3 regions of the Pseudomonas sp. SMN11 genome follow, and region 1 is predicted to be linked to each of the others. Evidence: predicted binding sites of a transcription regulator. Region 1 holds the regulator's gene; each other region holds the start of a gene.

Region 1 (7,861 bases):
ATCAGCGATTGCTCCAGGCCAGCCAGGAAGCCCGCTTGCCGCAGGCGCTGCGTGATGCCGCGCTGCGCCACAGCGGCCGCACCTACACCGAACTGCTGAGTTTCATTGCCGAGTACGGCCAGTACCCGCGTACCGAGCGCCTGCTCAACCGCCACGGCGCCGAGACCAGTGAGCTCGCTACCGCGCCGAACCTGGCGCCCAGAACCCCTGCCTACGGAATCCATTGATATGCCGCATACCTTGCCTGCACTGACTTACGCCTACGATGCGCTGGAACCACACATCGACGCGCAAACCATGGAGATCCACCACACTAAGCACCACCAAACCTACGTCAATGGCCTGAACGCGGCCATCGAGGGCACTGAGTGGGCCGAATGGCCGGTCGAAAAACTGGTCGCAGCGGTCCAGCATCTGCCTGAGAACCTGCGTGGTGCAGTCACCAATCACGGCGGGGGCCACGCCAACCACAGCCTGTTCTGGACGGTCATGTCGCCCCACGGGGGTGGTCAGCCACAAGGCCAGCTGGCCACGGCCATCGAAGCAGAGCTGGGTGGCTTCGAAACATTCAAGGAGGCTTTCACCAAAGCGGCGCTGACCCGTTTTGGTAGCGGCTGGGCGTGGCTCAGTGTCACCCCGCAGAACAAGCTGGTGGTGGAAAGCAGTGGCAACCAGGACAGCCCGCTGATGCACGGCAATACGCCGATCCTCGGCCTGGACGTGTGGGAGCACGCCTATTACCTGAAGTATCAGAACCGTCGCCCGGAATACATTGGCGCCTTCTACAACGTGATTGACTGGGCGGAAGTGGATCGCCGCTATCACGAAGCTCTGAAGTGAGTCGGCCCGGTATGCGCTCTGAGGTGATGTCTGTCAGCAGTGTGCGCCTGTTCCGCTTGGCGCTGGGAACCTTGCTGCTGCTGGCCGGTACAGCGCTGCTGCTGGCCCGTGGCATTGCCTGGCTGGACCTGGAACCGCGCATGTTGCGTGCCCTGGAGGGCGGTGCACTGTGCGCATTGGGTACGGCGCTGGGCGCAGTACCGGTGCTGGTGATTCGCAACATGCCGGTGGCCTTGGCCGATACCTTGCTGGGCTTTGGGGCGGGAGTGATGCTGGCGGCGACGGCGTTCTCGCTCATCATCCCTGGGCTGGATGCCGCCAAGGCCATCGGTTTCAGCCCTTGGGGCGCCGGTGGCCTGATCAGCTTCGGCCTGATGCTCGGCGCCCTGTGCCTGTTCCTGGTCGACCTCAAGGTCTCCGGTGCTTCCCCGGAGGCGCTGGTCGGCACCGAAAATCAGCCGGTCATCGCCGCGAGGATCTGGTTGTTCGTGATCGCCATCATTGCCCACAACATTCCCGAAGGCATGGCCATCGGTGTGTCTGCCGGGGGCGGCATGGCCGACGCTGATAGCCTGGCCATGGGCATAGCCTTGCAGGATGTGCCTGAGGGGCTGGTGATAGCGTTGGTACTGGCGGGAGCAGGGATGCCACGGTTCAAGGCATTCCTGATCGGTGCCGCCTCTGGCCTGGTCGAGCCGCTGGCTGCAGTGGTCTGTGCCTGGCTGGTGAACATGGCGGAGTTGCTGTTACCGGTGGGCCTGGCCTGTGCGGCCGGGGCGATGCTGCTGGTGGTGACCCAGGAGATCATTCCCGAGTCGCGCAGCAACGGGAATCACCGCTTGGCCAGCCTAGGGCTGTGCATCGGCTTTTGCTTGATGATGGTGATGGATACCGCGATGTCGTGATTCCTTTAGGAGCGGCCTTGTGTCGCGAAAGGGCTGCGAAGCGGCCCCAGGATTTCAGCACGGATGCAAAATTGCTGGGGCCGCTTCGCAGCCCTTTCGCGACACAAGGCCGCTCCTACAGATGCCAAGCCACCTTTTTGGCTACTCGCCTTCGTCGAAATAGTTGTTGATCAATGCCACCAGCGCTTCCAGCGCATCGTTATCCTGCTCCCCTTCGGTCAGCAGGTGCACTTGAGTACCTTTGCCCGCCGCCAGCATCATCACCGCCATGATGCTTTTGCCGTCCACCATCTTGTCGGGTGCGCGGCCAACGCGGACCTGACAGGGATACTTGCCGGCCACGCCGACGAACTTGGCTGCCGCCCGGGCATGCAGGCCCAGCTTGTTGATGATGGTGATTTCGCGGGCGGGCATCGTGCGGTGGATCCTGTGGGCTAGAGGTCGCGGTGGCGAACCTGGACGTTTTTCAGGGATTGCTGCAACAGCTGGCCGAGGCGTTCGGTGATGTAGACCGAGCGGTGGTGACCACCTGTGCAGCCAATGGCGATGGTGACATAGGCGCGGTTGCTGGCAGCAAAGCGTGGCAGCCATTTGAGCAGGTAGCTGGAAATATCGTTGAACATTTCTTCCACGTCCGGCTGTGCGGCGAGGTAGTCGATGACTGGCTGCTCCAGGCCTGAATGCTCGCGCAGCTCTGGCTTCCAGTACGGGTTGGGCAGGCAGCGTACGTCGAACACCAGGTCGGCATCGACCGGCATACCGCGCTTGAAGCCGAACGATTCGACCAGGAAGGCAGTGCCGGGCTCGGGCTGATTGAGCAAGCGTAGCTTGATCGAATCGCGCAGCTGGTAGAGGTTGAGGCTGGTGGTGTCGATCTTCAGGTCGGCAAGGTCGGCAATCGGCCCCAGCAGTTCGCTTTCTACCCGGATCGCTTCGGCGAGCGAGCGGTCGGCATTGGTCAGCGGGTGGCGACGGCGGGTTTCCGAGAAGCGCTTGAGCAGCGTGTCCTCGTCGGCATCCAGATAAAGCACATCACACTGGATGTGGCGTGCGCGGGCCTCCTCGAGCAGTTCGGGGAAGCGTGACAGATGGCTTGGCAAGTTGCGTGCATCAATACTGACCGCCACCCGAGGCTGCAACAGCTCGGTGTTCATCAGCGCGTTCTCTGCCAGCTGAGGCAGCAGCCCGGCCGGCAGATTGTCAATGACGTAGAAACCGTTGTCTTCCAGTACATCGAGGGCGGTGCTCTTGCCGGAGCCGGACCGGCCACTGACGATGATCAGGCGCATATTCAGTGCTCGTTCTGTGCGTCCAGGACAACCTGGTACAGGGCCTCGCTGCTACCGGCGGCACGCAGGCGATCGCGGACCTCCTTGCGATCGAGCATGCTGGCGATCTGGCGCAGCAGTTCAAGATGGGCATCGGTGGCCGCCTCTGGCACCAGCAGGACGAACAGCAGATCCACCGGGGCGCCATCGATGGCGTCGTAGTCGATCGGCGCGTCCAGGTGCAACAGTGCACTTACCGGGGCAGAGCAGCCTTCAAGTCGGCAGTGGGGAATGGCAATGCCATTGCCAAAGCCGGTAGAACCCAGTTTTTCGCGAGCGATGAGCTTTTCGAAGACGTCTTGCATCGCAAGCTCGGGCACTTGCTCGGCAATCAGGTTGGCGACCTTTTCCAGGGCGCGCTTCTTGCTGCCGCCCGGCACGTTCACCAGGGAACGGCCGGGGGTCAGGATGGTTTCAAGTCGGATCATGGATGAGAGGGATCAGCGGGCGGCTGCACCTTGCAGCAGGCTTTGCTGTTTTTCCTTGTGTTTTTTCAGTTGGCGGTCGAGCTTGTCGGCCAAGGCGTCGATCGCTGCATACATGTCTTCGTGTTCCGCGTTGGCAACCACTTCACCGCCTGGAATCTGCAGGGTCGCCTCGACCTTCTGCTGCAGCTTCTCGACTTTCATGATGACCTGCACGTTGGTGATCTTGTCGAAGTGACTCTCCACGCGAGCGAGCTTTTCAAGCACGTAATCGCGCAGTGGCTGGGTGACTTCTACATGCTGTCCACTGATATTGACTTGCATACAGCTTCTCCTTTGTTGCCCGTGCATAAAGAGGCAGGTCTTGCACCTGCCCCACAAACGCTGTGGCACATCCGGGGGCTACATCAGTCGCTTGCGCTCGCTCGACGGTGCGATGCCGAGGGACTCGCGGTACTTGGCGACGGTGCGACGGGCTACCTGGATGCCTTGTGCCTCCAGTAAACCAGCGATCTTGCTGTCACTCAATGGCTTTTTCTGATTTTCCGCGGCAACCAGTTTCTTGATGATCGCGCGGATAGCCGTAGATGAGCATTCTCCGCCTTCGGCGGTGCTGACGTGGCTGGAGAAAAAGTATTTCAGTTCGTAGATGCCACGCGGGGTGTGCATGTATTTCTGCGTGGTCACCCGCGAAATGGTCGACTCGTGCATGCCCACTGCTTCGGCGATGTCATGCAGGACCAGCGGTTTCATCGCTTCGTCGCCGTGGTCGAGGAAGCCGCGCTGGTGCTCGACGATCTGCGTGGCGACCTTCATCAGCGTTTCGTTACGGCTTTGCAGGCTCTTGATGAACCAGCGTGCCTCTTGAAGCTGGTTGCGCATGAAGGTGTTGTCGGCGCTGGTGTCGGCGCGGCGAACGAAACCTGCGTACTGCGGGTTGACCCGCAGGCGCGGGATCGCTTCCTGGTTCAGCTCGACCAGCCAGCGGTCGCTGTCCTTGCGCACGATCACGTCAGGCACCACGTATTCCGGCTCGCTCGACTCGATTTGCGAACCGGGCCGCGGGTTGAGGCTCTGCACCAGCTCGATCACCTGGCGCAGTTCGTCTTCCTTGAGCTTCATGCGGCGCATCAGCTGGCTGTAGTCGCGGCTGCCGAGCAGGTCGATGAAGTCGGTGACCAGGCGCTTGGCTTCGCTCATCCAGGGCGTGCCGGCAGGCAGTTGACGCAATTGCAGCAGCAGGCACTCGCCCAGGGAGCGGGCGCCGACACCGGCCGGCTCGAACTGCTGAATGCGGTGCAGTACCGCTTCTACCTCGTCGAGTTCGATGTCCAGCTCCGGGTCGAAGCCTTCGCAGATTTCTTCGAGGGAATCTTCCAGGTAGCCCTGGCCGTTGATGCTGTCGATCAGGGTGATGGCGATCAGGCGGTCGGTATCGGACATCGGGGCCAGGTTCAGCTGCCACAGCAGGTGGCTCTGCAGGCTTTCGCCGGCCGATGTGCGGGTGGTGAAGTCCCACTCGTCGTCATCGTTGCTCGGCAGGCTGCTGGCGCTGGTCTGATAAATATCTTCCCAGGCGGTGTCGACTGGAAGCTCGTTAGGGATTCGCTCGCTCCACTCACCGTCTTCCAGGGTTTCGGCGCTGCTGGTGCTTTCCTGGAAGCTGTTTTCCTGGACTTCGGCGGCCGGCTTGTTTTCGGCGTTGTCCGCCATCGGGTCGCTGTTGTCGAAGTCGTCGCCGTCTTCCTGACGTTCGAGCATCGGATTGGACTCCAGCGCTTCCTGGATTTCCTGCTGGAGGTCCAGGGTAGAGAGCTGAAGTAGGCGGATGGCCTGTTGCAACTGCGGGGTCATCGTCAGTTGCTGGCCCATTTTTAGGACGAGCGATGGTTTCATGGCTGGGGCTTAATACCTTGTTCGCCGGCGCGCATGCGCCATCCACTACACGAGGGCGCCGGAGCGCCAAATTCAAGCAAGTTTTATGCCTCAAATTGTAGCGTTTGCCTAGAGCACTGTAACAACTTAAGCCCCGACAGGGCGTTAATGCCAGTGCTCCAGGCAGGTCCCGGGGATCAGAGTCGGAACTCGTGGCCCAGGTAGACCTCCTTGACCAGGTCGTTGGCAAGGATGGTCTCGGCGTCGCCTTCGGCGATCAGTCGACCGTCGTTGACGATGTAGGCGGTCTCGCAGATATCCAGGGTTTCACGGACGTTGTGGTCGGTGATCAGCACACCGATACCCTTGGCCTTGAGGTGGTGGATGATCTGCTTGATGTCGCCGACGGAGATCGGGTCGACACCGGCAAACGGTTCGTCCAGCAGGATGAACTTCGGTGCGGTAGCCAGGGCCCGGGCAATTTCGACGCGGCGGCGTTCGCCACCGGAAAGGCTCATGCCGAGGTTGTCGCGGATGTGGCTGATGTGGAACTCCTGCAGCAGGCTTTCCAGTTCCTTGCGTCGGCCTTCACGGTCGATGTCCTTGCGGGTCTCGAGAATGGCCATGATATTGTCGGCCACCGACAGCTTGCGGAAGATCGAGGCTTCCTGCGGCAGGTAGCCGATACCGGCGCGGGCGCGGCCGTGCATAGGCTGGTGACTGACATCGAGGTTGTCGATCAGTACGCGCCCCTGGTCGGCCTGGACCAGCCCCACAATCATGTAGAAGCAGGTGGTCTTGCCGGCGCCGTTGGGGCCGAGCAAGCCGACGATCTGCCCGCTGTCGATCGACAGGCTGACATCACGCACGACTTGCCGCCCCTTGTAGCTCTTGGCCAGGTGCTGGGCTTTGAGGGTTGCCATTTACTCGGCCTTCTTCTTCGGCTGGATCACCATGTCGATGCGCTGACGTGGTTGAGTCACGTTGCCACCACGACCGGCGGTCGCAACCTGGGTCTTGGTGTTGTAGACGATCTTTTCGCCTTCGGTGGTATTGCCTTCGTTCTCGACCTTGGCGCGGTCAGTGAGGATCACCGTGTCTTTCTGCGCCTGGTACTGGATGGTTACCGCCCAGCCTTTCATCTTGTCAGGCTTGGCCGCAGTCTGCTGCTGCTCGAAGTACGCCAGGTTGCCCACCGAGGTCACCACGTCGATGTCGCCATTGGCGGCACGGGTCATGGTCACGGTGTTGCCTTTGATCATCATCGAGCCCTGGGTGATGATCACGTCGCCGGTGTAGGTGGCCACGCCCTGCTTGTCATCCAGGTGCGCGTTGTCGGCCTGGATGCGGATGGGCTGGTCACGGTCGTTCGGCAGGGCGAAGGCGCTCGCGCTTCCCAGTGCTGCTGCGCTCAGGCTGAGCAAAAGGGGGAGGGTTTTAACGAGCCTCATACTGTCCTCTTACGTTAGAGAGCAAGTCGATCTTGCTTTCTTTCAAATACGCTTTCATTCCCTTGCCTGTGGTTGTGCCACCGGCGCCGTCGATTCTAACGGCTTGCTCGGTCTGCGCATATTGCTTCTGCGGGAATACGGTCATGCGCGAGCTGGTAATGATGGTATCGCGCTGTTTTTCGTCGGTGCGGGCAATCCGTACCTGGTCGATCAGTTCGACTTCGCTGCCGTCAGGGTTGACCTCGGCGCGCACGCTCTGCACGTGCCATGGGTACTGAGTGCCGCGGTACATGTGCAGGTCGGGCGCGGTCACCAGTGTGACCTCGCTGGCCTTGAGGTGTTCGACCTTGTCGGCAGTCATTTCGTATTGCAGCTTGCCGTCGGGGAGGAACTGCACGCTGTGCGCGTTGATCGCGTAATAGTCGATGGCACTTTCGTCAACCTGGGCTACCGGCTTTTCGAGGAAGCTCTCGGGGCTGACATTCCAGTAGCCGACTGCTGCCAGCACCGCGGCGATCACCGCGAGCAACGCAATGTTGCGGGCTTTCTTGCTGAACATGGGCAACCTTACAGATAGTTGGCGTTGGCAGCGTCCAGGGTGCCCTGGGCCTGCATGATCAGTTCGCAGAACTCGCGTGCAGCACCTTCGCCGCCGCGTGCCTGGGTTACGCCGTGGGCGTGCTGGCGAACGAACGGTGCGGCGTTGGCTACGGCAATACCCAGGCCGACCCGGCGGATTACCGGTAGGTCGGGGAGGTCGTCGCCCAGGTAGGCTACCTGTTCATAGCTTAGGCCCAGTTCGGCGAGCAGGCCGTCGAGCACTACCAATTTGTCTTCGCGACCCTGGTAAAGGTGAGGAATGCCGAGGTTTTTCGCCCGGCGCTCCACCACTGGGGTCTTGCGCCCGCTGATGATTGCCGTCGTTACGCCCGAGGCCATGAGCATCTTGATACCCTGGCCATCAAGGGTGTTGAAGGTCTTGAACTCGCTGCCATCTTCGAGGAAGTACAGGCGGCCGTCGGTCAGCACGCCGTCAA
Region 2 (7,861 bases), on a different contig from region 1:
GTTTTCGGCCAACCCGAAAGAAACTTTAGGCACAAATGCTTAGCCGCCTGTCAGCAAGCTCGCGAACCCGTTTCTGGCACAGTTTAGGAAAAGCAGTTACACACCGCCAGCGCAATCTACATGGCGACCTCAACCTGGCCGGGGCCGGTGACCCGAGCCTTGACCACCCGCTGCGAATTGAGGTTGCGCACGCGGATCTGCTCGCCCTGGCCGCCCTTGGCCAAGGCTTCGCCCGGCATGCGCACGCTCAAGGGGCCGCTGCGTGCGGTAATCACTACGTGGTCGCCCTTGCGCACCACCTCGGCTTGCTCCAGATGCTGCGCCGTGAGCACCTGGTCGAGCACCGTCGAGCGCACCATCTTCATGCCTACCGCCTGGTCGAGGTCGGTGAGAAAACCCTGGGTCAGCGTACCGACGTCGCGCTCGCGCAGGGCCACGTCATTTTCGCCAACGACGTTGTCGCGCTTGAGCGGGCGGGTCACCACCACCACGTCGCGGAACAGCTTCACCGTCGCCGGCACGAAGAGGGTCCACGGCGCGCTACCGTCACAGCGTACCCGTACGGTCACCCGGCCCAGCGGCTGCGCCGGGCTCTCCAGCGAGGCGTCCAGTTGCTGGCTGCACAGCGGCATGCGCAGGCGCGGGTCGAGCGGGTTGACCTGGATTTCGTAGCGCCCGGGAGTCTGGGTGGTGGCCAGGTAGTCCTCGACACTGAATTCAAGAAACCCTTGGGTGACACCGATAAGCTGTTCAGGCAAGGTAACCGCGTCCGCCAGCGTGCGAACGCCGGGTGCCAGCAGGCATAGCACGGCGAGCGTGCCGCTCAGCAGGTGTGTCAGTCGTCGGAAATTTGTCGTTTTCGTGTACATGGCGCTCAAAAAAGCAAAGCCCGTGCCGACTTGGTGACCACGTAGCACCAAAAAGGCAGAACGCATAAGGAGTCAGGCATGGCGGGGGTAATGGATTCAGTCAACCAGCGCACGCAGCTGGTTGGGCAGAATCGCCTGGAGTTGCTGCTGTTCCGTCTCAACGGGGCGCAGCTTTACGGCATAAACGTGTTCAAGGTTCGCGAAGTGCTGCAGTGCCCGGAGCTGACCGTGCTGCCCAAGTCGCACCCGGTGGTGCGCGGCGTGGCCAACATTCGCGGGGCAACCATCCCGATCCTCGACCTGTCGATGGCGACCGGCCTGCCGGGGTTGCAGGAAGACACGCGCAACAGCTTCGTGATCATCACCGAGTACAACACCAAGACCCAGGGCTTTCTGGTGCACTCGGTCGAGCGCATCGTCAACATGAACTGGGAAGAGATCCATCCGCCACCCAAGGGCACGGGGCGCGACCACTACCTGACCGCCGTCACCCGGGTCGACAACCGCATGGTCGAGATCATCGACGTGGAGAAGGTGCTGGCCGAGGTGGCGCCGTCGTCCGAGTCGGTGTCTGCCGGCGTGGTCGATGCCGAGGTGCAGGACAAGGCCACGCTGCTGCGGGTGCTGACCGTCGACGATTCGTCGGTGGCGCGCAAGCAGGTCAGCCGCTGCCTGCAGACGGTGGGTGTGGAGGTGGTGGCGCTCAACGATGGCCGTCAGGCTCTGGACTACTTGCGCAAGCTGGTCGACGAGGGCAAGAAGCCGGAAGAAGAGTTACTGATGATGATCTCCGACATTGAAATGCCGGAAATGGACGGCTATACGCTTACCGCAGAGATCCGCAGCGACCCGCGTATGCAAAAATTGCACATCTGCCTGCATACTTCGTTGTCCGGAGTGTTCAACCAGGCGATGGTCAAGAAGGTCGGGGCTGATGATTTCCTGGCCAAGTTCAAGCCGGACGACCTGGCCCAGCGCGTGGTCGACCGGATCAAGGCAGCGCATTGAAGCAGCCGGGGGCATGCTCCCGGCACCAGTGATTGAAAAGAGGCGGCAGTAGTGTCTACGGGTAATTTGGAGTTCGAACAGTTCAGGGTATTCCTGGAAAAAGCCTGTGGCATCCTGCTGGGCGAGAATAAGCAGTACCTGGTTTCCAGCCGTCTCAACAAGCTGATGGAACAGCAGGGCATCAAGAGCCTGGGCGAGCTGGTACAGCGTATCCAGACCCAGCCGCGGGGCGGTTTGCGCGAGCAGGTGGTGGATGCGATGACCACCAACGAGACCCTGTGGTTTCGCGATACCTACCCGTTCGAAGTGCTGAAGAACAAGGTCATTCCCGAGTTCATCAGGAACAACCCCGGGCAGCGCCTGCGCATGTGGTCAGCGGCCTGCTCGTCGGGCCAGGAGCCGTACTCGATCTCGATGGCCATCGACGAATTCGAACGCAGCAACCTGGGCCAGCTGAAGATGGGCGCGCAGATCGTTGCCACCGACCTGTCCGGCTCTATGCTGAACAACTGCAAGACCGGTGAATACGACAGCCTGGCGATTGCCCGCGGCCTGTCCCAGGAGCGCCTGCAGCGTTACTTCGACACCAAGGCGCCGGGGCGCTGGGCGGTCAAGCCGGCCATCCGCAGCCGTGTCGAGTTCCGGTCGTTCAACCTGCTCGACAGCTATGCGAGCCTGGGCAAGTTCGACATCGTGTTCTGCCGCAATGTGCTGATCTACTTCTCGGCACAGGTGAAGAAGGACATCCTGTTGCGCATCCACAGCACCCTGAAGCCTGGGGGCTACCTGTTCCTCGGTGCCTCGGAGGCGCTGAACGGGTTGCCGGACCACTACCAGATGGTTCAGTGCAGCCCGGGGATCATCTACCAGGCCAAGTAAGAACGGAGTGCCTGGTGCATGCCGGTGGTTCTGTAGCTCCCGTCAAATCGAGCCGCCCGAGCGGGCGGCTCTTGATCTGCTGAACAACATTCTCAAGTCGGTACTTCCGAGAAAAAATAGGGTTCTAGATCAGTGAGTTGAGCAAGGAAAATCAAATGCTCAACTGCACTGATTTTTTTCAAGAACTTGAGGGAGTCGGAGCCGCCCAGCATGAGTGCTGGGAAAAATCCATACATTTCGTCATGCTTAAGTTGGCCAAGTGTGCGTAGCGCAGGCTTGAATAGGTCGTTGAAGTCGTTCGACTCTACTCGTGTTGAAAGGATAAAGCCCTGAAGCTCAGCATCTAGTTCAGTTTTTGTGAAGCTGTTTTTGTGGAATACATACTGAGCGCTAACGCTTGATATTGTGAGCGATGCCCCGGATTTTTCCCCCCACAGGTACAGGTCGCCAAAGGCGCTTCTGGCGATGAGGTGATAAGTATCTTGCGTGTTGAGTGCTGTGTCTTCTATCCAGGACGATACGCCTGCCTCATATTCCTGTGGGTTGACTAACCAGAAAATGCCTTCCCCGTATCCTCCCCAGCCATGTTCAGCCCAATACTCCAAGAGCTTAGGGGGTAGCTTGTCTTTGTAGCGGTCGAGGCTTGACGGTGGCACTTCCCTGCGGTCGATGGCGGGGCCAAAAATTTCGATGAACCTGGCAAAAACTTTATCCATCATGGATGCCCTTTTAGCATTTGTGTAATTTTGTGTTCATGCGCGTTGTGCTTCTAAGTTCTGGCGGAACCGTCTCGGCAGCCTTTTTGAGGTTTGGTAGCTTCGTTTTCCATTGTGGTCCTATCGTGGAATTCACTTGGCGGTCGCCGAAATCAGAGATTATATCCTTGCCGCCTGCTATGAGGTCGGGGTTGTGCAGTGCAGCTAACACGGACATCCGGTTTTTGGCTTTTTCGATTGCGGCCAATTCAGCGTCTAAAGGGTCAAGTGTTTTCCGGAGCTCTTGTGCAATGCTGTTTCGGATGTCGTCCTCATAATGCACCCTGGCTTTTTGGGCAATGCCGGGATTCCGTTTGTTTGGGGACGTAACACTCTCCAAGAACTCCTCAACCGTCATCCAGTTGAGCCCATCCTCTTGACCGTTCAACTGTCGCTTGAATTCCCCTGTCTTATACTCCGGCAACTTGCCTGTTTTAAAGCATTCGACATGATGCAATGCCATGACGCCGGGGTGGCTTTTTGTCGACCCCTTGTCATTTTTATGTGCGTCCGGTACTGCCGGATCACGCCCGGCTACCGCTCCTGTGCGCCGTTCTGGCACCTGCGGATCCGGCCGTTTCTTCAAAGCCGCCTCGTGCTTGAGCATCCACTGCCCAATCCGCGCGCCTTTCTTGCTGGTGGCCATTTCCTGGGCAAGCACACCCGCATTGCCGCGCCCGCGGGTGAGGTAGGACACCATGGCGCCCAACAGCAGCATCACCACTTCCACATGCCCTGTGGCAATGAAATGCGCTGCCTGGTCGATGGCAAACGGGTTGTCCTGGCTGAACGCGTTCAGCCCTTCTTCACCGCGGGTGCCTTCCCAGGCGATGCCGATGCCGTCCAGGTAGTACTCGCCGATACGCGGCAGGCCATCGACGAAAAATTCGGCGAGAGAGGCGATGCCCAGTGCGCCGAGTATCCAGCCGCTGACCTTGAAGCCGATGGCAGTGCCTGCGACGCCACCGGGAATGGCTCCGGCACCTCCCGCGAACGCACCGATGCCGGCACCGAGCAGGCCGCCGGTGAGGGCGCTGCCGGCGACGATCATCGCCATCTGCTCGGCGACGCCGATCAGGTCGTCGAGGATGCTTTTGATGTCGAGGTCGGCGAAGCGCTGGCGCAGCAGGTCGCCGGCTACCCATTCCGCCTTGTGGAACGCGCGCCGCACGGTGTCCACGCGGCGCAGGTTGAGGGCCAGTGACGGCACCTGTTCGTTGAGGTAAGTACGGAAATGGGCGCCTCCCTGATAGCCCATTTCATCGGTGATGCGTGTTTCGATATCGCGCCAGGTGGGCACGATGTGCCAGAGCAACATGAGGCGTCTCCCTGCCAGTTTTGTGCAGGGGAAATCACATCATGGAGTGAGGGCGGGAAATTCCTGAGTCGGCTGTAGGAAAAGTCTATTTAATTTCCAATGGGGCAAGGGTTATTGAGATTTGAGATTGCTGGGTAGGGTTGGTGGGGTTGTCGTTTCAAGATCGAACGCCGCGCGGACGGCGCTCGATCTTGAAGCGATACATGCACTGCCAAGCACCTGCCCACCCTCTGACGTCAATTTTTTGTTTTGCCGCTTTTGCCACTCGGAAATTGCCGCTTTCGCTTCGCCAGGCGGAAGCACTTTGCCGCTTTTCTGGCATCGCGCCATCAGCCGCCCGCGCTACAACCCAGCATTTCCGGGCTTTCGGGAATGTGGCACAGCCCTTGCTATACCTTGCTCAACGAAATTCCGGCCAACCTTCGAAGGTTTTCCCGACATGAGCATCAGTTTCGACAAGGCGCTTGGCATTCACGAAAAGGCACTGGGCTTCCGCGCTCAGCGCGCCGAAGTGCTGGCCAACAATATCGCCAACGCCGACACGCCCAACTACAAGGCGCGTGACATGGACTTCTCTTCGGTGCTCGCCGCCGAGAGCCAGAAGCAGCAAAGCGGCCGCTTCGCCATGGACCGCACCAACAGCCGCCACATCGAGGCCGAAGGCCTGGCAATGGCTGACGACTCGCTGCAATACCGCGTGCCGACCCAGCCGTCGATCGACCAGAACACCGTGGACGCCCAGATCGAGCAATCGAACTACACGGAAAACGCCATCGGCTTCCAGGCCAGCTTCACCTTGCTCAACAGTAAATTCAAAGGGCTGGTTTCGGCCCTGCGCGGAGAGTAATTCATGTCCCTTTCCAGTGTTTTCAACATTGCCGGCAGCGGCATGAGCGCGCAGAACACCCGCCTCAACACCGTTGCCTCGAACATCGCCAACGCCGAAACCGTGTCGTCGAGCATCGACCAGACCTACCGTGCGCGCCACCCGGTGTTCGCCACCACTTTCCAGAACGCGCAAAGCGGCGTCAGCCAGTCGTTGTTCGAGGACCAGGGCGAGGCGGGGCAGGGCGTGCAGGTCAAGGGCATCGTCGAAGACCAGAGCAATCTGGAGGCGCGCTACGAGCCGAATCACCCGGCGGCGAACAAGGACGGCTACGTCTACTACCCGAACGTCAACGTGGTCGAGGAGATGGCTGACATGATCTCCGCCAGCCGTGCGTTCCAGACCAACGCCGAGCTGATGAACACCGCCAAGAACATGATGCAGAAAGTGCTGACCCTGGGTCAGTGATAAGGAAGCCGGACCATGGCCATCGATACCTCCTCTACCGGTGTCAACCTCAACGACGTCATCGCGGCGTCCGGTGTCAGCACTGGCACCACCAAGAAGACCACCACTGATACCGCGTCCCAGACCGGCAACAGCTCTCTGGGCAAGGATGCGTTCCTGCAGCTGCTGGTTACCCAGATGCAGCACCAGAACCCGCTCGACCCGCAGGACAACGGCGAGTTCGTGGCCCAGTTGGCGCAGTTCAGCAGCCTTGAGGGCATCACCTCGCTGAACGAGTCGGTCACCAACATCACCAGTGCCATGGCCTCGTCCCAGGCGCTGCAGGCGTCGTCGCTGGTCGGCCGCTCGGTGATCGTGCAGAACGACAAGGCCGTGGTCGATACCGCCGACAGTTTCAATGGCCAGTTCGTCGTGCCGCAGGCCATCGACGGGGCGAAGATCACCGTCAAGGACAAGGACGGCAACACCGTCAAGACCATCGAGGTGGGCGAACAGAAAGCCGGCTACGCCGACTTCATCTGGGATGGCACCAACTCGAGCGGCGCGAAGGTCGACCCGGGAACCTACACCTTCACTGCCAGCACCACCGTGGATGGCAAATCGGTGCAGATGAACACCCTGCTGCCGGCCAAGGTCACCAGCGTAAGCTTCAACACCACGGGCGAAATGGTGCTCAACCTCGCCGGGGTCGGCAAGGTTTCCCTGTCCGACGTACAAACCATCGGTATCTAAGGCCAGAACGGCACAAGGAGCAACAGCATGTCTTTCAATATCGGCCTTAGCGGTCTGTACGCAGCCAACAAGCAGCTGGACGTTACCGGCAACAACATTGCCAACGTCAACACCACCGGTTTCAAGTCGTCGCGTGCCGAGTTCGCCGACGTCTACGCCGGCGCCAATCGCCTGGGCGTGGGCAAGAACCAGGTCGGCAACGGTGTGCGACTGGCCGCGGTTTCCCAGCAATTCACCCAGGGTGACGTGAACAACACCGGCAACGTGCTGGACATGGGTATCCAGGGCCAGGGCTACTTCGTGCTGTCCGACAACGGCTCGATGGTCTACACCCGTGCCGGTGCCTTCCAGACCAGCAAGGACAACTATGTCGTCACTTCCGATGGCCTGCGCCTGCAGGGCTATGCTGCCGACAGCAGCGGCAACATCAAGAAAGGTGTGCTGACCGACCTGCAGATCGACACCTCGGCGCTGCAGCCAAAGGCCACCACCCTGATCGACCAGGGCATCAACCTGAATTCCTCGGCCAAGTCTATCCCGCTGCCGTCGACGCCGCCGGTTGCCGGTGACATCGTGTTCGACCCGACTGATGACACTACGTACACCAAGTCGTTCCCGACCAAGGTCTACGACAGTCAGGGTAACGAGCACACCATGGAACAGTTCTACCGCAAGACCGACACCAACCAGTGGACGATGTACACCCTGGTAGATGGTCGCAACCCGATGGACCCGACGTCCACTGCGCCGCTGGAAGCGACCATGACCTTCAATACCGACGGTAGCGTGGCGTCCATGGCCACTGACCCGGCCAGCATTCCGCCGGGTGCTCCGGCCAACGCCGAATGGGCGGTGACCAACAATACCTTCACCCTCAAGGGCTGGGTCCCGGCCGCCAAGGATGCTGCAGGTAACTGGGCCTCCAACGGTTCGGCGGAGAACGCCGACGGCATGAAGCTGTCGATGAACAGCACCACCTCGTACAACACTGAGACCGCGCGCATGT
Region 3 (7,861 bases), on a different contig from region 1:
CCAGCGATTTATCAGGCCACCGCCAACTCCACCGCCCCGCCATTCAAGCGCACCGGCCACACCCGCAACCGCTGCCCGGCATCTTCCAGGCATGCCCCGCTCTGCAGGCTGAAGTGCTGCTTGTACAAGGGCGCCGCCACCACCAGCTCCCCCTGCAAGCTACCCACCAGCCCGCGGCCGATGATATTGGCCCCCGACCGCGGATCACGGTTGTCCACCGCGTACAGGCTCTGCTCCAGTTCGGGCAGGTAGAACAACGCCACCTGCGCCCCCTCAAGCCACACCACCACGCCAGAGTCGGCCACCAGGTCATCGGCCTGGCACACCGCCTGCCAGTTTTCTCGGGTTTTCACAGCAGCATTGGACAGATTCATCAGACAGCCTCCTCGACAGTTGGGATCAGGTGCAGCGGTGCAGCCGGCCGACGTTGATCGCGTTCGCGCACGAAGTGCACGTCCGGGTCGGCGCGCTTGTCGTTGACGAAGGTGCGGAAGCGCTTGAGCTTCTCGGGGTCGTTGAGGGCGTTGGCCCATTCGCATTCATACTGGTCGACTACATGCTGCATCTGCGCCTCCAGCTCGGCCGCCAGGCCCAGGCTGTCGTCGAGGATCACCTGCTTGAGGTAGTCGAGGCCGCCTTCCAGGCTTTCGCGCCAGACCGAGGTGCGCTGCAGCTTATCGGCCGTGCGGATGTAGAACATCAGCACGCGGTCGATCAGGCGCACCAGGGTTTCGTCGTCCAGGTCGGTGGCGAACAGTTCGGCGTGGCGCGGGCGCATGCCGCCGTTGCCGCAGATGTACAGGTTCCAGCCCTTGTCGGTGGCGATCACGCCGATGTCCTTGCTCTGCGCCTCAGCGCACTCACGGGTGCAACCGGAAACCGCGAACTTGAGCTTGTGCGGGCTGCGCAGGCCCTTGTAGCGATCTTCCAGGCGCAGGGCCATGGCGACGCTGTCCTGCACGCCGTAGCGGCACCAGGTGCTGCCCACGCACGACTTCACCGTGCGCGTCGACTTGCCGTAGGCGTGGCCGGTCTCGAAGCCGGCTGCGATCAGCTCGCCCCAGATCAGCGGCAGCTCGTGCAACTGGGCGCCGAACAAGTCGATGCGCTGGCCACCGGTGATCTTGGTATAGAGGTCGTACTTTTTCGCCACCTGGCCGATCACGATCAGCTTGTCGGGGGTGATCTCGCCACCCGGGATACGCGGCACCACCGAGTAGGTGCCGTTCTTCTGCATGTTGGCCATGAAGGTGTCGTTGGTGTCCTGCAGCGGCACCAGCGCCGGGTCCATGATCGGCTGGTTCCAGCAAGAGGCGAGGATCGAGCCCACTGCGGGCTTGCAGATGTCGCAACCGACATGGCCTTTGCCGTGGCGTTCGAGCAGTTCGTTGAAGGTGCGGATACCCTCCACTCGCACCAGCCCGTAGAGTTCCTGACGGGTGTAGGCGAAATGTTCGCAAAGGCTCTTGTCGACGGTCACGCCACGGGCGGTAAGCTCGTGTTCGAACACCTGCTTGAGCAACGCTGCGCAGCCGCCGCAGCCAGTGGCCGCCTTGGTGCAGCCCTTGACCGCAGCGAGGTCGCCGCAGCCACTGTCGATGGCCGCACACACTGCGCCTTTGCTGACGTTGTGGCACGAGCAGATGGTCGCGCTGTCGGGCAGCGCGTCGGCACCGAGGGCCGGTGCACCACCGCCCTGCGGCAGGATCAGCGCTGCCGGCTCGGCCGGCAGGGCAATGCCGTTCTGGGCGTACTGCAGCAGGGTGTCGTAGTAGCTGTTGTCGCCCACCAGCACCGCGCCGAGCACGTGCTTGCCGCTGGCATCCACCACCAGCCGGCGGTAGGCGCTGTTGGCCTCGTCGATGAAGCGGTAGCTGCGCGAACCCGGCGTGGCGCCGTGGGCATCGCCGATGGAGCCGACATCCACGCCCAGCAGCTTGAGCTTGGTCGACATGTCGGCACCGGTGAATGCGTTTGCAGCTTCACCCGTCAGCAGCGCAGCCAGGTTGCGCGCCATGCTGTAGCCCGGGGCGACCAGGCCGAACACGCTGCCGTTCCACGAGGCGCATTCGCCGATGGCGAAGATGCGCGGGTCGCTGCTGCGGCAGTGGTTGTCGATCACCACGCCACCGCGTGCAGCGATCTCCAGGCCACAGGCTCGGCCGAGGGCATCCTGCGGGCGGATACCGGCAGAGAACACGATCAGGTCGGTTTCCAGGTGCTCGCCGCCGTCGAAATTCATGCGGTAGCGGTAGGCTTCTCCCGCGCTGATCGACTGGGTGGCACGCGACAGGTGCACGCCCACACCCAGCGCTTCGATCTGCGCCTTGAGCGCGGCGCCACCCTCGCCGTCCAGCTGCACCGGCATCAACCTTGGGGCAAACTCCACGACGTGCGCTTCAAGGCCGAGGGACTTCAATGCGTTGGCGGCTTCCAGGCCGAGCAGGCCGCCACCGACCACCACGCCACGGCGCGCCTGGCCGGCAGCGGCGCGAATGGCATCGAGGTCGTCGAGGGTACGGTAGACCAGGCGGGCGTTGCCGCTGGAGCCTTCGATCGGAGGCACGAACGGGTAGGAACCGGTGGCCAGGACCAAGTGGTCATAGGCGTAGCGACCCTCGGCAGTCACCACCTCGCAGCGTTCGCGGTCGACTTCCAGCACCGCTTCGCCCAGGTGAAGGTGTACGCCGCTGTTGCCGTAGTAATCCTGCCCGCACAGGGCCAGGGTTTCGGCACAGCTACCGGCGAAATATTCCGACAGATGTACGCGGTCGTAGGCTCGCTGGCGCTCTTCGCCGAACACATGCAGCTCGAAGCGCTCCAAGGCGCCGCGCTCGACCAGTTGCTCCACGCAGTGGTGGCCGACCATGCCGTTGCCGACGATGACCAGTCGCTCTCGTTGCCCGCTCGCTGTTGCCTTCATAAGCCGATCCTCGATCAAAAAAAAGGCGCCTGGAGCCGAAGCTCCAGGCGCCTTTGCCTGTATTCATCACGGTGGGTGGCCCGGGTTGATCGCCGTTGATCAGTGGGCTTTGTTGTATCAGGGATAAAGCAGGGACTGTGCCAATTGGTTTGCCTGTGCTGGCCTCTTCGCGGGCAAGCCCGCTCCCACAGGGACCGCACAGGGTTCAGCAGCGAGGTAAACCTGTGGGAGCGGGCTTGCCCGCGAAGAGGCCGGCACAGCCAACGCACATTTCAAGTGCAGCACTCCCCATTCTGGAGCACATCAATACACATCACGCCGGTACCGCTTGGCCTTGCTCAACGCTTCGACATAGGCATCGGCATCCACGCCCCCGTGCACGGTTATGACCTCACGCAACGCCGCATCCACATCCTTGGCCATGCGCTGCGCATCACCACACACATAGAAATACGCCCCCGCCTCCAACCACTGCCACAGCTGCGCCCCCTGTTCGAGCATCCGCTGCTGCACATAGATCTTCTCGGCCTGGTCCCGCGAGAACGCCGTGTCCAGGCGCAGGTGGCCGCTCGCCTGCCAAGCCTGGAGCTGTGCCTGGTAATAGAAATCCGTGGACGCATACTGCTCGCCGAAGAACAGCCAGTTTTTGCCTTTGGCACCGTGTGCCTCGCGCTCTTCGAGGAAGGCACGGAACGGCGCGATGCCGGTGCCGGGGCCGACCATGATCACCGGCACGTCGTTGTCCTCGGGCAGACGAAAGTGCTTCGATACCTGCGGGAAGATCGCCACCTTCAGTGACTGCGCCCGATCAGCGAGGAAGGTGGAGCACACGCCCTTGCGCTCGCCATAGCGCACCGTGGAAACGGTCAGGTGTACCTGGTCCGGATGAGCCAATGGGCTTGAGCTGATCGAATACAGGCGCGGCTGCAGTGGCTTGAGCAGATCGAGCCAGGTGGCCAGCGGCAACTGCTGAGGGAACACCCGCAGCACGTCGACCAACTGCCGGCCCCACAGCCACTCCCGAAGTTCGGCCTTGCACTCGGGTTGCAGCAGCCGTTGGAGGTCAGCGGCATACGTGCTGAACACCTGCAGTTGCTGCGGGGTGACTTTGGCGATTTCCAGATGGCTTTCCAGAGCCTCGGCCAGTGGCATCGCCGGCTGCCCTTTCAATTCCACCAACGCCTGGCCATCGAGATGCATCAGCGCCAGCAGTTCCTCGACCAGCGTCGGGCAGTTGCGCGGCCATACGCCCAAGGCATCACCGGTGGAATAGCTGAAGCCGCTGCCGGACAGGTCGAACACCAGCTGGCGGGTTTCCTTGCTGGCACCCGGGCCGTTGAGCAGGTGATTTTCCAGCAGCGGGGCCGAAAACGGTTGCTGCTTGCTGTAGCTCTCGACTGGCGCAAGTTCACTAAGCGGTGCTGGTGAGCTTGCGCTGCCGAGCTCCGGCAGCAGGGCTTCGAGCCAACCGGTGAATGCCTCATCAAAATCCGGTTCGCAATCGACCCGCTGTAGCAAGCGGCGCCCGCCCAGTTCGGCCAGACGCTGGTCAAGCTTGCGGCCAAAGCCACAGAACTGGTCGTAGCTGGAGTCGCCCAGGGCCAGCACCGCGTAAGGCAACTCTGCGCAGCAGGCGCCCTGCTCACTCTGCAGCGCCTGCCAGAATGCCGTGGCGCTGTCGGGCGCATCACCATCGCCGAAGGTGCTGGTGATCAGCACCACACTGGCGGCGCCTTGCAACTGGCTGGGGCTGACCGCCTCCATGCAGCTGAGCTGTACCTCCAGACCCGCGCCGCGCAAACGCTCGGCACAACGCTCGGCAAGCGCCTCGCCATTGCCCGTCTGCGAAGCCCACAGCACCTGGTGGCGCGGCGCGGCAACGGCCGGAGCGGCGGCTGGCTGCGCAAACAACCCTGCCAGCAAACCATCGACGAACAGCCGCAGCGAAGCAGCCAACGGCGCGCTGGCCGGCAAACTGGGCACGCCCTCGGTACGCGCCTGGTCGAGGCCGAGCAGAAAGCCCTGCAGGTAATGACGCTCGTCATCGGCCAGCACCGGGGCTGGCAGGGTGTCCAGGCCAAGCAGGCGGGACAGGGTCGCGGTCGGCATGCGGGCAGGCTCCGGGATGGCAGTGTTCAGTTCAAGGGCATCGATGCGCTCGCCAGCAACCCGTTCCAGCGCCACCGCGCAATGTTTGAACGCCGGCTGCAGCGACAGCGGATCGACTGCGTCACAGGTGACGGCATTGATCGCCAACTGCTCGCCGATCAGGTCATTCCAGTGGAATGGCGCAAAGCAGTTGCCAGGCATGACCCGATCGCTGATGCGTGCCGGCAATACGGCCTGGCCGCGACGTGAGCGGATGGCAACCTGATCCTTGTCGGCGATGCCCAGGCGGGCAGCATCATCAGGGTGGACTTCAACAAAGGGCCCGGGCTCCAGCTTGTTCAACGCCGGCACCTTGCCGGTCTTGGTCAGGGTGTGCCACTGGTGCTGCACACGGCCGGTGTTGAGTACCAGCGGGTAGTCGGCGTCTGGCAGCTCGGGTGCCGGCAGCCAGGGCCGGGCGAAGAAGCGCGCCTTGCCGCTGGTGGTGGGGAATGCCAGTGCAGGCGCATTGCCCTCGGCATCGCGCAACAATGACTGACTGCTGCCGTCGTTCAGGTAACGCAGCGGGCTGCGGTCATCTTCGCGCCCCGGCGCGCAGGGCCATTGCCGTGGGCCATGGCGCAACTGCTCATAGCCGATGCCTCGCAGATCGTAACCGGTTGCCGGATTCCAGAAGCGTCGAATCTCGTCGTACACCGCCTCGGCGTCGGGGTAATCGAAGGCCTCGGCGTAGCCCATGGCGCAGGCGACCCGGGCAATGATCTGCCAGTCCGCCAGGCTCTGGCCCGGGGCCTGAACCGCATGTGGCATCAGTGTCAGATTGCGTTCGCTGTTGATCATCACGCCCTCGCCTTCGGCCCACAGCGCGGCGGGCAGGAGGATATCGGCGTAGCGGTTGGTTTCGGTGTCGAGAAAGGCGTCCTGGGTGATCACCAGTTCGGCCTGGCGCAGGCCATCGATCACTTGCTGGCGGTTGGCGACGCTGGCCACGGGGTTGCTGCAGATCACCCAGCAGGCTTTCACCTCGCCGGCCTTCATCTGCTCGAACAGCGCGATCGTGCCCTCGCCACCTTCGCTACGCAGGGTTCCCGGTTCCAGGCACCATTGTGCCTCGACGAAGGCACGGTCCGCCGCCACCAGCGCCGAACGCTGGCCCGGCAGGCCCGGCCCCATGTAGCCCATTTCGCGACCGCCCATGGCATTGGGCTGGCCGGTCAGCGAAAACGGCCCGCTGCCGGGACGGCAGATGGCGCCGGTGGCCAGGTGCAGGTTGCACAGGGCGTTGCTGTGCCAGGTACCGTGGACGCTCTGGTTGAGGCCCATGGTCCAGCAGCTCATCCACTCCCTGGCCGTGCCGATCCATTCCGCCGCCTGGCGGATGTCGGCTTCACGCAGGCCGGTAATGGCGGCCACGCGCTCCGGGGTGTAATCGTCGAGGAAGGCCGGTAGCTCGTTCCAGCCTTCGGTGTGGCGGGCGATGAATTCAGGATCGGTGTGGCCGCTGTGGTGCAGCAGGTGCAGCAGGCCGTTGAGCAGGGCCATGTCAGTGCCGGGGCGCACCTGCAGGAACAGGTCGGCCTTGTCGGCCGTGGCGGTGCGCCGTGGGTCGACGACGATCAGCTTCGCGCCGGCCTTGACCCGGTCGAGCAGGCGCAGGAACAGGATCGGGTGGCAGTCGGCCATGTTCGCGCCGATCACCAGGAATACCTCGGCGCGGTCGAAATCCTGGTAGCTGCCGGGCGGGCCGTCGGCGCCGAGCGACAGCTTGTAGCCACTGCCGGCACTGGCCATGCACAGCCGCGAGTTGGACTCGATATGCCGGGTGCGGATAAAACCCTTGGCCAGCTTGTTGGCCAGGTACTGGGCCTCCAGCGACATCTGCCCGGACACATACAGCGCTACGGCGTCGGCGCCGTGCTGGTCGATGATGCCGCGCAGGCGCTCGCCGGCCTGGGCAATGGCCTGGTCCAGGCTGCTGCGCGCCGGCTGCTGGCAGCGTTGCTGGCGCACATAGGCGTCCTCCATGCGCCCGGCGGCAGTCAGTGGCAGGTGCGCGGTGAGGCCCTTGGTGCACAGGCGGCCGAAGTTGCTCGGATGCTGCTTGTCGCCGCTGATCTTGCTGACCTTGCCGTCCTTGATGCTCATGACGATGCCGCAACCGACGCCACAATAGGGGCAGACGCTGCGTACTTCGCGGGTGGTCATGGGCGGTCTCCCCTTTCAGGAACGCAAAAAGGCGCCGGCTGCCCGGGCTTGCATGGCAAGCGGGGCAACACGGCGCCTTTGTCGTGAGGTTTCTGGGCTGTCGACATTGATAGCCCTGGATAGTGGTCATTCAGCAATTAATGGGCCAACTGTACCGGCCCTTTCGCGGGGCCCGCTCCTACAGGGATCGAGAGGCTCCAAGCGCACGGATATCCTGTAGGAGCGGGCTTGCCCCGCGAAGAGGCCGGCACAGGCAGCGCACCACGCGGTGGCAAGCGAACTACCCATGGCGCTATGCTGGGGCAATTTCCAGCAAGAGCTACAGCCCGCATTCCATGTCCAAGGTGATCCTCAAGACCCCCGCCCAACTCGAACTGATGCGCAACGCCGGCCGGCTGTTGGCCCAGGTGTTCGCCGAACTCGACAGCTTCATCCGCCCCGGCGTAACCACGATGCAGATCAACGACCGCGCCGAGGCCTTCATCGTCCATACCCTCAAGGCCCGCCCGGCCAGCAAGGGCCAGTACGGCTTCCCCTATTCGCTAAATACCTCGGTTGACCATGTGGTCTGCCACGGCATCCCCAAGGTCGATGAAGTGCTGAAGGAAGGCTCGATCATCAACG

The links. Region 1 encodes sigma-54, which starts transcription at its own class of promoters, with help from an activator protein. Its sites were predicted from a motif close to ANTGGCATNNANNTTGCTNT; they were not measured.
Region 2: the regulator sigma-54 is predicted to act here: its motif matches at 5,203-5,222, upstream of flgB (flagellar basal body rod protein FlgB).
Region 3: the regulator sigma-54 is predicted to act here: its motif matches at 3,049-3,068, upstream of nirB (nitrite reductase large subunit NirB).

The regions. Positions count from the first base shown of each region.
Region 1 covers NZ_JBKGGW010000012.1:113,230-121,090, forward strand. Annotated here, with positions in the region: gene ACLEJU_RS13325 (hypothetical protein) at 1-227, shown strand, start outside; gene ACLEJU_RS13330 (superoxide dismutase) at 229-840, shown strand; gene ACLEJU_RS13335 (ZIP family metal transporter) at 852-1,745, shown strand; gene ACLEJU_RS13340 (HPr family phosphocarrier protein) at 1,887-2,159, opposite strand; gene rapZ (RNase adapter RapZ) at 2,180-3,034, opposite strand; gene ptsN (PTS IIA-like nitrogen regulatory protein PtsN) at 3,037-3,501, opposite strand; gene hpf (ribosome hibernation-promoting factor, HPF/YfiA family) at 3,514-3,822, opposite strand; gene ACLEJU_RS13360 (RNA polymerase factor sigma-54) at 3,901-5,394, opposite strand; gene lptB (LPS export ABC transporter ATP-binding protein) at 5,571-6,296, opposite strand; gene lptA (lipopolysaccharide transport periplasmic protein LptA) at 6,297-6,824, opposite strand; gene lptC (LPS export ABC transporter periplasmic protein LptC) at 6,811-7,383, opposite strand; gene ACLEJU_RS13380 (KdsC family phosphatase) at 7,392-7,861, opposite strand, start outside.
Region 2 covers NZ_JBKGGW010000037.1:4,700-12,560, forward strand. Annotated here, with positions in the region: gene flgA (flagellar basal body P-ring formation chaperone FlgA) at 117-869, opposite strand; gene ACLEJU_RS23665 (chemotaxis protein CheV) at 948-1,877, shown strand; gene cheR (protein-glutamate O-methyltransferase CheR) at 1,929-2,756, shown strand; gene ACLEJU_RS23675 (GAD-like domain-containing protein) at 2,849-3,472, opposite strand; gene ACLEJU_RS23680 (DUF6861 domain-containing protein) at 3,486-4,829, opposite strand; gene flgB (flagellar basal body rod protein FlgB) at 5,269-5,676, shown strand; gene flgC (flagellar basal body rod protein FlgC) at 5,680-6,123, shown strand; gene flgD (flagellar hook assembly protein FlgD) at 6,139-6,855, shown strand; gene flgE (flagellar hook protein FlgE) at 6,883-7,861, shown strand, end outside.
Region 3 covers NZ_JBKGGW010000029.1:58,249-66,109, reverse strand. Annotated here, with positions in the region: gene nirD (nitrite reductase small subunit NirD) at 12-374, opposite strand; gene nirB (nitrite reductase large subunit NirB) at 374-2,923, opposite strand; gene ACLEJU_RS21300 (molybdopterin-dependent oxidoreductase) at 3,227-7,237, opposite strand; gene map (type I methionyl aminopeptidase) at 7,573-7,861, shown strand, end outside.